DNA from 2 places in the Arthrobacter sp. 2MCAF14 genome. Region 2 is predicted to be linked to the other one. Evidence: predicted binding sites of a transcription regulator. Region 2 holds the regulator's gene; the other holds the start of a gene.
The links. Region 2 encodes LexA, which represses DNA repair genes until DNA is damaged. Its sites were predicted from a motif close to TCGAACANNTGTTCGA; they were not measured.
Positions count from the first base shown of each region.

Region 1: AB4074_RS20750 (LysM peptidoglycan-binding domain-containing protein) is a predicted target of LexA. The motif match lies at 5,682-5,697, and genes of this name have one in related genera.

Region 1 is NZ_JBFRHB010000039.1:27,479-35,025, reverse strand. Features, by position in the region: gene AB4074_RS20770 (glycoside hydrolase family 13 protein) at 1-1,610, opposite strand, end outside; gene AB4074_RS20765 (ROK family transcriptional regulator) at 1,719-2,924, shown strand; gene AB4074_RS20760 (Na+/H+ antiporter) at 2,937-4,508, opposite strand; gene AB4074_RS20755 (SDR family oxidoreductase) at 4,641-5,297, opposite strand; gene AB4074_RS20750 (LysM peptidoglycan-binding domain-containing protein) at 5,850-6,818, shown strand.
Region 2 is NZ_JBFRHB010000024.1:40,304-47,850, forward strand. Features, by position in the region: gene AB4074_RS16085 (SseB family protein) at 1-542, opposite strand, end outside; gene priA (bifunctional 1-(5-phosphoribosyl)-5-((5-phosphoribosylamino)methylideneamino)imidazole-4-carboxamide isomerase/phosphoribosylanthranilate isomerase PriA) at 542-1,288, opposite strand; gene AB4074_RS16095 (hypothetical protein) at 1,365-1,523, opposite strand; gene hisH (imidazole glycerol phosphate synthase subunit HisH) at 1,525-2,280, opposite strand; gene hisB (imidazoleglycerol-phosphate dehydratase HisB) at 2,277-2,903, opposite strand; gene AB4074_RS16110 (histidinol-phosphate transaminase) at 2,947-4,065, opposite strand; gene AB4074_RS16115 (LysM peptidoglycan-binding domain-containing protein) at 4,157-4,516, opposite strand; gene lexA (transcriptional repressor LexA) at 4,883-5,632, shown strand; gene AB4074_RS16125 (ATP-dependent DNA helicase) at 5,677-7,547, opposite strand, start outside.

The sequences.
Region 1 (7,547 bases), on a different contig from region 2:
TCGGTGCCGAAGTTGGTCACCGACTGCCAGCCGTTGGGCCGCGCGAAGTGCAGCACCGACTCATTGCTCGAGGGGATCCATTCAAGGTCCTCGGCCGCCCGCAGCTCCGAACGCAGTTCCAGGGCCTTGCGGTACAGCTCCAGGGTGGAGCCGGGAACGTTGTCCTGCGCCTCCACGGCGTAGCCGGCAAACCATTCAGGCTGTGGCAAGTGTGCACGTCCGTCGCCGAAGCCGAACGACGAACCTTCACTGGTCCACGGCAGCGGGACACGGCAACCGTCGCGGCCGACGTCGACTCCCGGGTTGCGGAAGAACGCGGGGTCCTGGCGCTGGCCGGCCACGATGTCGCCGACTTCCTGCAATCCAAGTTCCTCGCCCTGGTACAGGTACGCGGAGCCCGGCAGGGCGAACATCAGCAGCGACGCGGCGCGGGCACGGCGCAGGCCGAGCTCGGCGTCGACGTCGGCGGCCGAACCGCCGTCGAGCAGCCATTGCTTGCCGTCCTGGCCCAAGCCGTCACGGCCGCCACCCGCGGGCAAACCGTAGCGGGTCGCGTGCCGGACGACGTCGTGGTTGGAGAAGACCCAGGTCGAGGAAGCACCGGATGCCGCGGCCTCGCCGAGGTTCTTGGTGATGATCGTGCGGAACTGTCCGGCGTCGAAATCGGCCTGGAGGAGGTCGAAGTTGAAAGCCTGGCCCAGTCCTTCGGGGCTGGCGTAGCGGGCGCGGCGGTCTGCGTGGACCCACGCTTCCGCGACGGCCGTCCGGGGCGGGTTGTACTCGTTGAAGACCTTGCGCCACTCGGCGTAGATTTCGTGCACCTCGTCGCGGTCCCAGAACGGGTGGGCGCCCAAAGCGTTGTCGCCTTCCTTGGGCAGCTCGGTCTTGGAGGGTAGAACCTCCGGCAGGTCCTTCGTGAGGGCATGGGCAACATCGATGCGGAAGCCGTCCACGCCACGGTCGGACCAGAAGCGCAGGGTCTTCAGGAAGTCCTCGCGGACCTCGGGGTTGTCCCAGTTGAAGTCCGGCTGCTCCTTGGTGAAGATGTGCATGTACCACTGCCCGGGGGTGCCGTCCGGTTCGGTGATGCGCTCCCAGGCCGGGCCGCCGAAGATCGAGTCCCAGTCGGCCGGGGGCAGTTCGCCGTTCTCGCCCAGGCCGTCGCGGAAGATGTAGCGTTCACGGGCTGCCGAGCCCTTCGGGGACGCCAGCGCCTCCTTGAACCATTCGTGCCGGTCCGAGGAGTGGTTCGGGACGATGTCCGCGATCAACTTGATGCCCGCGGCGTGCAGGGCGGCCGCCATCTCATCGAAGTCGGCCAGGGTGCCCAGCTTGGGGTCCACGTTGCGGTAGTCGTCGACGTCGTAGCCACCGTCAGCAAGGGCCGAGGGGTAGAACGGGCTCAACCAGACGGCGTCAATGCCGAGGGACAACAGGAACGGAACCTTGGCGGTAATGCCCTTGATGTCGCCCAGGCCGTCGCCGTTCGCATCGGAGAAGCTGCGCGGGTAGATCTGGTAGACAGCCGCTTGGCGCCACCAGTTGGGATCGGCCATGCGCTCGGAGCGCTCGGAGTCGAAATGGGTGGCCATGGTGACGGTGGAGGACAAAGGGAATCCTGTTCTGTGTCGAAGCTGCGATGGATAGGACTTTTATTTAGAATCTAAATTTAGTACCTCAAGTATTATGTGACGCATACCTACAGGAGGTCAACAGCCATGGCTGAAATCGCGACTGCCACTCCGCAGATGCTCCGGCGGTTCAACGCGGCCACCGTGCTCGGAGCCATCCGTTCCTCCAACGCCGTGACCGTTTCGGAGCTGATGGACGCCACCGGCCTGACCCGTGCGACCACCATTTCCGTGTGCGAAGACCTCATGGCCCGGGGCTGGATCCGCGAGCTGGAAAACCAGCGCGGTTTCGGCACGTACCAGAAGGGGCGCCCGGCGCGGCGCTTCGAGCTCGACGAAAGCGCCGGCTGCGTCTTGGGAATCGACGTCGGAGTCCTCAAGACCACCGTGGTGGTGGCCGATCTGCGCGGCAGGACCGTCGGACGGGCCAGCGAGCCATTCCGCGCCAGGGAGATCGAAGCGGAGGAACGAATCCGGGTCATCAGCCAAACCGCGCTGCTCGCCCTCGAGGCCGCCGGAGTGGCACCAGACAAGGTCCTTGCGGTGACGGTCGGGCTTGCTGCCCCCGTGGGCCGCGACGGGAACATCCTCGTCAGCCAGCCGTTTTGGAGCCTGTTCGACGTCGGCCTGAAGAAGGCCCTTCACGATCTGCACGGATGGGCGGTAATGCTGGAGAACGATGCCAACTTGGCGGCATTGGGCGAATGTTGGCGCGGCGCCGGCAGCGGCGTCCAGGACCTAGCCGTACTCCTTGCCGGTGAGCGTTTCGGTGCGGGCCTGGTGGAATCCGGCCGTTTGCTTCATGGCAGCCGCGGCGGCGCTGGCGAAATGGCCTACCTGGACATGGTGGACGGAGTCGGATCGGCGGACGGCCTTGCCGCACTGGCCAGATTGTGGGCAGCGGAAGCCCTGGCGGGAAAGTCGAAAACGACGCTGCGGACCGCGACCGCCCCGGGCCGAGAGGTGACGGCGCAACACGTCTTCGCCGCCGCTGCCCAAGGTGACAAAGTGGCGCTGGGCATCCTGGACCGGCTTTCGGACCGGCTGGCCCGGGTGGTCTCCACGGTGGCCATCTTGCTCAACCCGGAGCTCGTGGTGATCGGCGGCGCGGTGGCAGATTCGGCGTCGGTCCTTCTTGAGCCGGCCGCGCGGAAGCTGGCTGCGTACACCGCCACTCCCCCGCGGTTGGCAGCTTCCCCCTTGGGCGATGCGATTGTGGGCATCGGAGCGGTTCGCCACGCACTGGATCATGTGGAGAAGAATTCCCTGGATCTGGTGTTGCGGCGGGCGTAGGGCCTTCGGAGGCTAGTCCGGCATCGCCATCGTGCGGAGGTCGAGCTGGCGCAGCACCCGGTCCGCCACCTCGGGATCCATCCCCGGTTCACTCCGCGCCGCGACCACTTCCTGGCGCGCGGCGTCGAGGGCTATCGTCTGGACCGCGATCGCCAGTTCCCTGCCGCGTTGGCGCTTTTCAGCGTCCGACTCATTCTTCAATGTCCCGTCGAGCAGCTCGGCATGCAGGCGGGTCATCTTTTCCTTGACGAGGGCCACCTTGTCCGCCGGCAGCTCCTTCATCAGATCGTGTTCCTTGAGCGCAGAGATTGCAGCAGTCTGGGCGCGTTTGGCCAAGAGCCGCGCGGCATCCTTTTCGTGTGAACCGTCTTCGGACGCCTTGAGCACGCGCATGAGCCACGGAAGGGTCAGCCCCGGCAGCACCAGGGTGGCCAGCAGTACGGCGCAGGCGATGACCAGGATCTCGTGCCGGGCAGGGAAGTCACGGCCGTCCGCAATAGTCAGCGGAAGGGCCAAGGCGAGTGCGAGCGTCGCGAGCCCCCGCATGCCGCACCAGGTCAGGATCAGGACCTCCTTGGGGGAAGTGGGCTGCAGCAGGTTCTTCCGCTTGCGGGCCGAGATTGCCAAATGCCCGAGCCAGGCGAAACGGACAACGAAGACGAGCACGCAGACCGCCACGGCCGGGCCAATCATCCCGTAAATGGCCGCGCCTTCGTCCCGGATCACATGCCGGATCTCCAGCCCCACAAGGCCGAACGCCAGACCCGTGGCGAGCAGTTCCACCACGTCCCAGAAGGCGGTGCGCGTGACGCGTTCAGCCGCGTCCTGGGACCGCGCGTGCCGCTGCGTCTCGAGGGCGGTGACGACGACGGCGATCACCCCCGAGGCGTGCAGCTCTTCAGCCAGGATGTATGCGGCGAAAGGAATCACCAGGGTCACGGCACTTCGGGCCACCATGGAGGTGACCAGCTTGGTGATCAGCCTCGTCAACCAGCCCATCGCGATGCCGACAATGACGGCCAGGGCAGCACCGATGACGAATTGGAGCACGACGCCGGCCCCCAGCCTGGTGCCTGAAACCGTCGCCGCCACCGCGGCCTGGAAGATCACAATCGCCGCGGCATCGTTGAACAAGCCTTCGCTCTGCAGCACGGTGATGAGCCTGCGCGGCATGTGGACGCGGCCGGCAACGGATTCAACCGCCACAGGATCCGGCGGAGCCACCATGGCGCCCAGTGCGATCGCCGCCGGAATGCCGATCCCTGGAATCATGAGCCACGCGGCTCCGGCAACGGCCGCCGTCGAAACGACAACGAGCGCCACCGCCATGAGCAGAAGCGTCCGCCACCGGACCCGGAAGACCGCCCAGGAACTCTTCTGGGCGGTCGCGAAGAGCAGCGGAGGCAGGAAGATCGGGAGGATCAGGTCAGGCGCAAGCTCAAAGTCCGGGAAGCCCGGAATGAAGGTCATCGCCGCAGCCAGCAACAGCATCAGTACCGGGTACGGGAGCCGCAAGCGGTCCCCCAAGCCCACGGCCACGACCGTTGCAAGCAGCAATCCAACAATGAGTGCCAACTGGTCCATGTTCCCGATTTCCCCAGACGTCGTAGTGGCAGCGTCCCGGGCATTGCCTCGGGACTAGCCCTACCAACATATCCCGGCGGTGTGCGGTCCAGGCCCGGCGCCGGGCCCGGCTCCCGGACCGGGAGGGTGCAGCTAGGGCGCGGTGAGGGCCTCCACCACAGGCACCGAGCCGTCCCTGAACTCGATGGTGCGGCGGACGGTCTCGGGCAGTTCCAAGACGGCGGCAGTCACCAAGGCAACATTGGCCCGCGAAGTTTCGGTCCCGGTGCTCGGGTCCGCGGGGCTTACCTCAATGAGCGCAGACCCCGGATTACTGGTCAGTGCGCCCGGGCCCAGGATCGTCCAGTCGAGATCAGTCGCGCGCAGGTACTCGTCCGCCGCGGCCTTGGCATCCGCGTAGGCGTAGAAGCTGTTGCCCTCGGGAACGCCATGGCCGGGTCCTGCGCCGAAGTAGGACACCATCACATAGCGGGCCACGCCCGTTTGCGCCGCGGCATCCATCGAGCGGATGGCGGCGTCTCTGTCCACTGCATACGTACGGTGCGGATTGCCTCCGCCTGCCCCGGCGGACCACACCACCGCGTCGTGGCCGTCAAGTGCAGAGGCGATCTCCGCCGTCGTCGAATTCTCGACGTCGAGTACTACCGGGGCGGCACCCGTCACTTCGACGTCGGGCGCGTGTTCCGGATTGCGGATGAAGGAAGTGACCGAGTGACCTTCGTTGCTCAGGATGCGGGACAGTTGCAAGGCCACCTTGCCGTGGCCGCCGATGATTGCGATTCGACTCATGGACCCATTCTGTCCCAGTGGTCAAGTGCGTGGTCAAGCCCTCCCCAACACGGTGGATAAATTCCCGGAAAATAGTCTCTCCGCATTTGCGGTGCGCATTGCCGAATTCGTCAATTCTCGGGATAAATATGACCACTAATTACTAAGCAGACTTAGTTTAGTAATAATCACACCTCCCCGCCCGAGGGCTGGTAGTCCGGGCTCCCGCAAGCACCCGCCCCTGTCGAAGATGCCTTGCGAGTGTTTGATCGGCAGCCCGGAATAAAAGCGAGTGGGACCCACTCGTGTAGAGCGAATTCCCCATTCCTACACTCAAATTACCTGCAGCAGGAAAAAGGAAATATCTCTTTCATAAATCTCATTGATGGATTTATCAAAACGGGTTCATACATCCCTTTGATGGATTTATCAAAGTAGATGGATCGAGGGATTCCTCAGTGCTGCGCATTTAAGCAAAAGGGTCTCAATAAGCGCCATCCCCTGCGCCTGCGTATCACTTCCCGGGCCAGCCAACCGACCGGCCCCAGAAACGATGAATTACGGGGATCCGACATGTATCAGCAGGACTACAGACACAGCGGGATCAGCGGAGGCAACGTCCTCGCCCTGATATCCGCGGGGGTAAGAACACTCACGAGGTACAAGGCATCAATAGCCACCTGGGCGATCGTGGCAGTGGTGGCCATCGCGGCCGTGACGATGCAGAACTACGCACAGGTACTTGCGCCTGCAGGCACGAGCGCCGCACTTGCCCCGCAGATCGGCTCGGGAGCCGGTATTGCCGCGCCTTCGCCGGCCGCTGCCAGTTCCACGCCGGTTGCCAGTTCCACGCCGGCAGCCACTCAGGCGCCAGTACAGACGCAGGCACCGGCCGCCGTCGCGCCGTCCGCGCCCGCAGCGGCGCCGGCCGCAGCTCCACCCGCTCCGGCTCCTGCTCCTGCTCCTGCTCCTGCTCCTGCTCCTGACACGAACGCCTACACGGTGGTCAGCGGCGACACTGTTGGCTCCATAGCGGCCAGGTTCGGCGTCGACGTCAACGGGATGCTGGCAGCCAATGGGCTCAGCACCTATTCCGTCATCGTGCCCGGCCAGGTGCTAAAGCTGACAGGGCCGCCGGTTGCCGCGGCTCCCGCCCCTGCACCTGCCCCCGCTCCGGCGCCAGCGCCAGCAGCCGCCCCAGCTCCCGCTCCGGCGGTGCGGACCATTTATGTTGCGGGCTCAGGCGGCCAGGCGGCCGTGGACAGTTGCATTGGACCGATCCATTTCACCCCCACGGACGCCTACTCGCTGTTCATTACCGAACATGATTTCTGCGGGGGGTGGGCACAATTCTCGGGTATCGGCGTCGGCGAGACCGTGAGCATCCCCGGCTATGGCACGTACACAGTCACGGCGCGCGGCCAGGTGCCTCAAGGCGGGACCACCAACAACGTCGCAGCGGTATTCGGCGGATTTCCTCGGGCGGTATTGCAAACATGCATCCCGGGCACCAACCAGATGCTCGTCATCGCACTGAACTGAGGGCGGTCAGGACGGCAGGCCCGCGGAATTCAGCGTCGTAAAACAGAAGCAGGCTAGAAGCTGAACGCTCCTGGCCTGCTTCTGTGAGGGTGGGAGGTTCGATCTCCCCACCAGACCTCGCTCAACAGCCTTCATTTTGGGAGACTGGACCAAGACCTGAGAGTGGGGCGAACTTGGACGGACAACAATGGATCTGGGTTGCGACGGTGCTGGTCGTCGCGGCGGTGGTAGCCATTGTCATGGCCTTTGGACGCCGGTGAGAGTCGCCCGTTGATCGCGAATGCGTCCAGGGCCTGGCCTTTCCGGACGGGCTCCGGTATCGCGGCCGGGTAGCGACTGTCTCTCAGGGCGCAACAACTTCGTGTACTTCCGCTTCTTGTGCCACAGCACGAGCAGGTGAAGAGAACACATCAGCACAACTGTGATGCCAACGAAGACCACAAGGTCAATGAGATAGCGGCCAAAATCCACGAGCAAGGATGCCTTTCGGTCCGGACAACCTCCTGATCGTAGCTGGAGATAGCCCACAGACGAAACGGCCCAGTACACGGTGAACCTCAAGGAAACACTAAGAAAAGATCAAGATTCACTTAAGACTGCCTGCTCGGGCGCCAAACGCTTATGGGAGAGTCTGTTTGTTCTCAGGCACGTAAGTCGCTGGCCAAGATCTTCGAGAAGCGCCGCCACCTGAGGATTGGGGGACACCCAAGTGGCGGCGCCTCTAAAAAC
Region 2 (7,547 bases):
ACATCCGAACCCGGATCCAGGACGAGCAACTGGGCTCCCTCCGACACGGCAGACAGGGCCGCCCGGGCCGCATAAACGGCGACGGGGCGGGCCTGCGGGTGCCACGCTTCAAGGGCGGCGGCCGAGGTGAACACAGGCATGGCCGTGCGGCCGTCCGGCGCTTTCAATGTCACGAGCGCCATGTCGGCCTGTTTGTCGGCATGGAGGCCATCCACGCCCTCGGCTTCCTCAGCGAGCTGGGCCACCACCGGGACAAAGACCCTGGCCGTCGCCAACGAAGCCACCACGCCGGCCTCGCTGCCGGTACCGGCGAGCAGGGCCGCGACGGCGGCGAGGTACCCGGCGTCGGCTGTTCCCTCGTCGTCGTCGAAATTATGTATCCTGGCGGCGTCTCCGCTCAGGTCGCGGCCCGCCCAGGGCTGGCCGGCAGAATCGCCTGCTCCCCCGGCGCCCGCCAGGGCAGCAGCGATGTGCCCGGGCAACTGCCGGGGTGCCGGAGCCGAAGCCTTGTCGGCAGCAGGGGACTGTGGATCCTGCGACATCAGCGGCGGCCGGCTACGTCCAGGGCTTCCGGAAGCGTGAAGGCACCGGCGTACAGCGCCTTGCCAACGATCGCTCCTTCGACCCCGAGCGGCACGAGTTCCCGCAGGACGCGCAAGTCCTCGAGGCTGGAGATGCCGCCCGACGCAACGACAGGTTTGCCGGTCTTTTCCACCATCTGGCGCAACAGCTCGACGTTGGGACCCTGCAGGGTTCCGTCCTTCGTGACGTCGGTGACTACGTAGCGGGCGCAACCGGCGTCCTCAAGGCGGGCCAGCACCTCCCAGAGATCCCCGCCCTCCTTGGTCCAGCCCCGGCCCGCGAGCGTCGTGCCGCGGACATCGAGTCCGACGGCGATCTTGTCACCGAAGCGGTTGATGGCCCGACGGGTCCATTCGGGGTTCTCCAACGCGGCGGTTCCGAGGTTCACGCGGGCGACGCCGAGTTCGAGCGCGCGTTCGAGGGATTCGTCGTCGCGCAGTCCGCCGGACAGCTCAACCTTGACGTTCAGCTGCGAGACCACCTCGCTGATGAGGTCGGCATTGTTGCCCCGGCCGAAAGCGGCGTCCAGGTCCACCATGTGCACCCATTCTGCTCCGGCGTTCTGCCAGTTCAGTGCAGCTTCCAGCGGAGTTCCGTAACTGGTCTCGGAGCCGGCTTCTCCCTGAAGGAGACGGACCGCCTGGCCGTCCACGATGTCGACGGCGGGCAGGAGTTCCAGAACGGGCAGTTCAGAGGGGGTAGTCATTGATGTCCTCGGTGTCGTGGGACGGGCGTCAGTTGCCCGGCAGCTTATTTGGCAGGCAAGTCATTTGGCAGGCAGGTCATTTGGCAGACAGGGTGAAGAGGTAGGCCGCCAGCAGTGCCAGGCCGGCGAGTACGTAGAACGAAATGGAGACCCAGGCGGGGCGTTTCTGCTGGTGGAAGGAGATTCCGCCGCCAACCAGCAGCCCGGCCGCGCCCATGAAGATAACGGACCACATCTTAGGCAGCGCCTCCGGCCTCGGTCGCCTGCGGCTGGGTTTTTGCTGGCGGGCGCAAGCCATCGACCCAGTTACGCAGGAGCCGGGCTCCGGCGTCGCCCGACTTCTCGGGGTGGAATTGCGTAGCGCACAACGGACCGTTCTCCACGGCCGCGATGAAGCGGGCACCATGCTCGGACCAGGTCACCATCGGCGGAGCCATGCGGGGTTGGACGACGTCGAATTCCCACTTCTGCACGCCGTACGAGTGCACGAAATAGAACCGTTCGTGCTCGACGCCGGCGAACAGCTTTGAGCCTTCGGGCACGTCTACGGTGTTCCAGCCCATGTGCGGGACAACGGGCGCTGGCAGGAGTTCCACCTTGCCGGGCCACTCGCCCATGCCTTCTGCCTCGGTTCCGTGCTCCACTCCGGCCTCGAACAAGACCTGGAGCCCGACGCAGATGCCCAGGACGGGCCGGCCTCCGGCAACACGACGGCCGATCATCCGGATGGCGTCTACCGCCTTGAGTTCGCGCATCACCGTTTCGAAGGCGCCGACGCCGGGGACCAGGAGCCCGTCAGCATTCAGGACATCTTCGGGCTTGGCGCTCAACGTGACCGCCGCTCCGGCACGCTCAAGCGCCCGGACCGCCGAGCGGACATTGCCCGAGCCGTAGTCAAGGACCGTTACGGTCGGTTTTCCTTCAGGCGAGACAATGCGGCTGGCGGCCTTCGGATCCACGACAGCGCCATCCTTGAGGATGTGCCGACTCACAAGGCGCCCTTGGTGGACGGAATGCCTTCGACGCGAGGGTCGGACTCAACGGCGGAGCGGAGCGCACGGGCGAACGCCTTGAACTGGGCCTCCACGATGTGGTGCGGATCCCGGCCGGCCAGGACATTCATGTGAAGGCAGATGCCGGCGTGCAGGGTGATGGCCTCGAAGACGTGGCGGGTCAGCGAACCGGTGAAGTGTCCACCGATCAGGTGGTATTCCTGGCCGGCGGGCTCACCCCCGTGGACCAGGTAAGGGCGTCCGGAGACGTCGACGACGGCGTGGGCCAGCGCTTCATCCAACGGGACCGTGGCCTCGCCGAAGCGACGGATCCCCGCTTTGTTGCCCAAGGCGGTGCGCAGGACCTCACCGAAGGTAATGGCGACATCCTCCACAGTGTGGTGGGCGTCGATGTGCGTGTCCCCGGTCGCCTTGACGGTCATGTCGATGAGCGAATGCTTGCAGAGCGCCGTCAGCATGTGGTCATAGAACGGCACCGAGGTACTGATATCCGAGACTCCCGTGCCGTCGAGGTTGATTTCAACCAGGACGGAGGACTCACTCGTGGTGCGTTCCATGCGTGCTGTCCGGGCGGCCGCCGTGCTGGCGCCGTTTTCGCTCATCGATATGTCCTTAGGAGGAAGGAGTGGTGGGACTTGTTCAAGTCTAGGCCGGTGCGGAGACCTGGCCGTCCAGCAAGGCTTCGAGCGCCTTGAGGAATGCGGTGGTCTCGGGCTCCGTACCGGCGGTGACGCGGAGGTGGCCCGGTATGCCGACGTCGCGGATCAGGACTCCACGCTCCAGCAGGCCCTGCCACAGGGCGTGGGGATTTTCGATTCCGCCGAAAAACACGTAGTTCGAATCCGAGGCGGCCGGCCTGAAGCCCATGCGGGTCAACTCGCTGACAATGCGATCGCGTTGGACCTTGATGTCCTCGACGTCGGCCATGAGGGCCTCGCGGTGCCGGAGTGCGGCCAGCGCGGTTGCCTGCGTGATGGCTGAGAGGTGGTATGGAAGGCGTACCAGACGGATCGCATCGGCGATCTCGGGGGCAGCCGCCATGTAGCCGATGCGTGCACCGGCGAGGGCGAAGGCCTTGCTCATGGTGCGGGAGACAATAAGGCGCTCCCGCCCAGGGAGGAGCGTCAAGGCACTCGGCGTGTTGTCGTGGGCGAACTCGTGGTAGGCCTCGTCCACGATCACCACGGTCTGGCTCGCCTCGCCGGCCTCGTACACGGCTTCGACGACGTCCAGCCCAAGCCCCGTGCCGGTGGGGTTGTTTGGCGAGCAGAGGAACACGACATTCGGCTTGAGCTCGCGAACCTGCGCGGCGGCCGAGGCCGCATCGAGTCCATAGTCCTCGGCGCGAACTCCCGCGATATATCCCGTGTCGGTTCCGCTGGCCAGCAATGGGTACATCGAGTACGTGGGCGGGAAACCAAGCGCGGTCCGGCCCGGGCCGCCGAAGACCTGGAGGATCTGCTGCAGCACCTCATTGGAACCGTTGGCTGCCCAGATGTTCTCGGCCGCAAGGTCGTGGCCGAGGTACTCCGCAAGGGCCTCGCGTAGTTCTGTGAACTCGCGGTCGGGATAGCGGTTCAGTCCGACGGCGGCTGCCGCTACCGCTTCGGTGATGGCCGCCTGGACATCGGCCGGCACGCCATGCGTGTTTTCGTTGACGTTGAGCAAAATCGGAACATCAAGCTGCGGCGCGCCATACGGGCTCAGGCCGCGGAGGTTGGTCCGGAGGGGAAGTCGGTCAAGTCGCTCAAGCTGGTCACTCACCATGACAGTTTAAGGTGCCGCGGCCGATGCCCTGAAACTGTGACGGCCCGGCACCCTTTCAGACGAGCTGCCAGCCCGGACAGCGTCGCTGTTAAGTGGCCGGAATGAACAGTTGCTGGCCCGGCACGATGTGGCCGTCCTGAAGGTTGTTCAGCTGGATAATCTCGGCAACGACGTCGCGTGGATCCCGGGACGGGGCGGCGATTCCCGCAATCCCCCACAAGGACTGGCCCACTTGTACCGTGACGCTCGTACTCGAGGTGGGCTGCAGCTCGGCGGCGGAATCAGCAGCCTTGGCCGGCGAATTCAGGAATCCCGCCAGGCTGAGCAGCACTGCGACCAAGAGCATTGCCGGGACGCCGAAGAAGACCATGCGGCCCCGGCGGGTCAGGCGAAGCCGGCCCGGTGCCGTACTGCGGCCGGACCGGTGGGTGATGGTGATTGCGGACATGAGCTGAGCCCTTCTGAACAATGCCGCGTTCCGGAATCCCTGGTTGCGGCTGCCAATTCTTGCCTTCAGTCAGTGCTTGCAGGACGGCTATTCGTTGATCTGTTCGAACGATTCGAACGAACACCCGGATCCCGCATCACTTTTATAGAACACATATTCGAACCTTGCTATGACATTTTTAGCACCTATCAACGAACGATGTCGAGACTCGCTAGAACAAATGTTTGAAAAACGCCAGCGCCTGCCCTACGTTTGAGTGAAGGAAAGAGCACTGAACCAGTGCAACAGGAGGGTCTGACATTTCAGGCCGACAGTCCCGCAGGCGCCTCAGGGCCGAACGGGCGGAACGGAAGGGCGTTGGCGAACATGGCAGCGAAAGCCACTGGCAGCGGGCCGGCCTCAGCGCGGAGCCAGCAGCCGCAGAAGGCCCCCAAGAGCCTGACCGTCCGCCAGAAGAAAATCCTGGAGACCATCCAACGTTCGGTGAACGATCATGGCTATCCGCCGTCGATGCGTGAAATCGGGGACACCGTCGGCTTGGCGAGCCTGTCCAGCGTCACGCACCAGTTGTCACAGCTCGAGAAGCTCGGCTATCTTCGTCGCGATCCCAAGCGCCCGCGTGCAATGGAAGTCCTCATGCCGTTGACCCTCGACGGCGGCTCTGTCATACCCGGCGTTGAATCGCCGGCGAAACTCCGCAGCGCGGGCGGCCTGGCTGTGACGGAACTTGCGAGTGCCAGTGACACGGCCATGGTTCCCCTCGTCGGGCGCATTGCTGCCGGTGGACCTATCCTGGCGGACCAGACCGTTGAAGACGTACTGCCTCTGCCCCGTCAATTGGTAGGCCATGGCGAGCTCTTCATGCTGAGAGTCGCCGGTGATTCCATGATCGACGCCGCTATCTGCGATGGAGACTGGGTGGTGGTTCGGCGTCAGAACGACGCACTCAACGGCGACATCGTGGCCGCACTCCTGGACGACGAAGCCACTGTCAAGACCTTCCGGCAGCGCGACGGCCACACGTGGCTGCTCCCCCAGAACACGCAGTACGAACCCATCCTCGGCGACCATGCCACCATCATGGGCAAAGTCGTCTCGGTCCTGCGCTCCCTTTAGGACGCGCTCGCCCCAGGACGGGTCCGCTTGAGCAAGCGCGCGCCTTAGGCCTTGGCTGACTCGGCGTAAAGACGTTCGAGCGCACCGCGCACCACGGAACGGTCCGTGGTGGGCCAGAAGGGCGGCAACGCTGCCCTGAGGAAATTGCCGTAGCGCTCCGTCGAAAGCCGCGAATCCAGGACCGCCACAACCCCTTTGTCCCCCGTTGAGCGGATGAGACGGCCGGCCCCTTGGGCTAGCCGGATGGCAGCGTGCGTCGCCGAAACTGCCATGAAACCGTTGCCCCCGGCCTGCGCCACCGCGCGCGACCGTGCCGTCATCAGGGGATCGTCCGGACGAGGGAACGGTATCCGGTCAATCACTACCAGCCGGCATGAACCGCCCGGAACGTCAACGCCCTGCCAAAGGGACATGGTGCCGAACAGGCACGTGTCTTCCTCCTCGGCAAACTGCCTCACCAACGCGGCCATGGTCGATTCGCCTTGGCACAGGATGTCCACGTCCAGGCGTGACCGCATCGCTTCCGCTGCGTCCTCCGCCGCACGTCGGGAAGAGAAGAGGCACAAGGCCCCGCCGTGCGAGGCCTTGATGAGCTCTTCAAGTTCGTCGAGGGCTTCGGGCGAGGTGCCGCGCCCCGGCTTGGGCAGGTGCTTGGCGACGTACAGCATGCCTTGCTTCGGGTAGTCGAAGGGCGAGCCTACATCCACGCCGGTCCAGCTGGGGGCGCCTTGGCCAGTCAGGCCCAGTCCTCCGGCTGTGGCCTCGAATGCAGAGCCGATAGCCAAGGTGGCGGAGGTCAACACCACGGTATGGCCCGCGAAGAGCCCTTCCCGGAGGCGTCCGGCAACGCTGAGCGGCGCGATATTGATGAGAGCAGGCGAATCCTCGTCGGGCGCCGTGTAGCCCTGCTGCGGATCAAAGGTACTGTTCCGGGAAAGCCACACGACTTCCCGGTTTTCCCGGGCTGAGAGCAGCCGTTCGCACAGCTCGAGGATCAACATCAGCCGTGAGCGCACGAGCTGGCGTCCGCCGTCGACGGTGTTGGACGAATCTCCCTTCGAGTCGGAAAGCGCTGCACGGCAGGCTTCCCGGAGCTGGTCCACGCAATCAAGTTGTTCGTCATTGAGCCCGTTGGGCAGGAGGCCCGAGGGCGCACCGATGATCGCGAGTTCCAAGCGGTCCGCGGCGGCGTTCAGGGCGTCCACAGTGATGGCCGTGTGTTTGCGGGCGCTCGAGGCAGCGGCATGGATCATCGCGACGGACAGCTGCCCGGACACAGCTCCGGTCACGCGGTCCTGGAGCTCGTGGGCCTCGTCCACCACGACTACGTCGTATTCGGGCAGCACGGCCAGGCCTTCGAAGGCGCTGACTGCGAGCATCGCGTGATTGGTGACCACGACGTCGGACTCCGCGGCACGGTGGCGGGCCAGCTCGCTGAAGCACTCTTCCGCCATGGGACACTTCTGCGCCCCGAGGCACTCCATCGACGTGACGGATACTTGGCGCCAGGCCCGGTCCGTCACGCCCGGCATCAGTTCGTCCCGGTCCCCCGTCGTGGTCTTGCCGGCCCACTCGCGAAGCCGCAGGACTTCCTTGCCGAGCTGCGAGGCCGGGCCGCCGATGGCTGCGGCGAGATGCGGAACGCTCGTGTCCTCGCCGAGGGAGAACAACTGCCCCTCAGCCGGCTCCTCGCTGGGGAACCCGCCCTCAAGCTTGTGCCGGCACACATAGTTGGCCCGGCCCTTGACCAGGGCGATGCTGACTGGGCGCTCGAGCTCCGGATTGATGGATTCCAGGAGACGGGGCAAATCCCGGCCTACGATCTGCGTCTGCAGGGCGAGGGTGGCCGTGGACACGAGCGTAGGCTTGTTGCTTTCCATCGCATGCGCAATCAGCGGAATCAAGTACGCGAGGG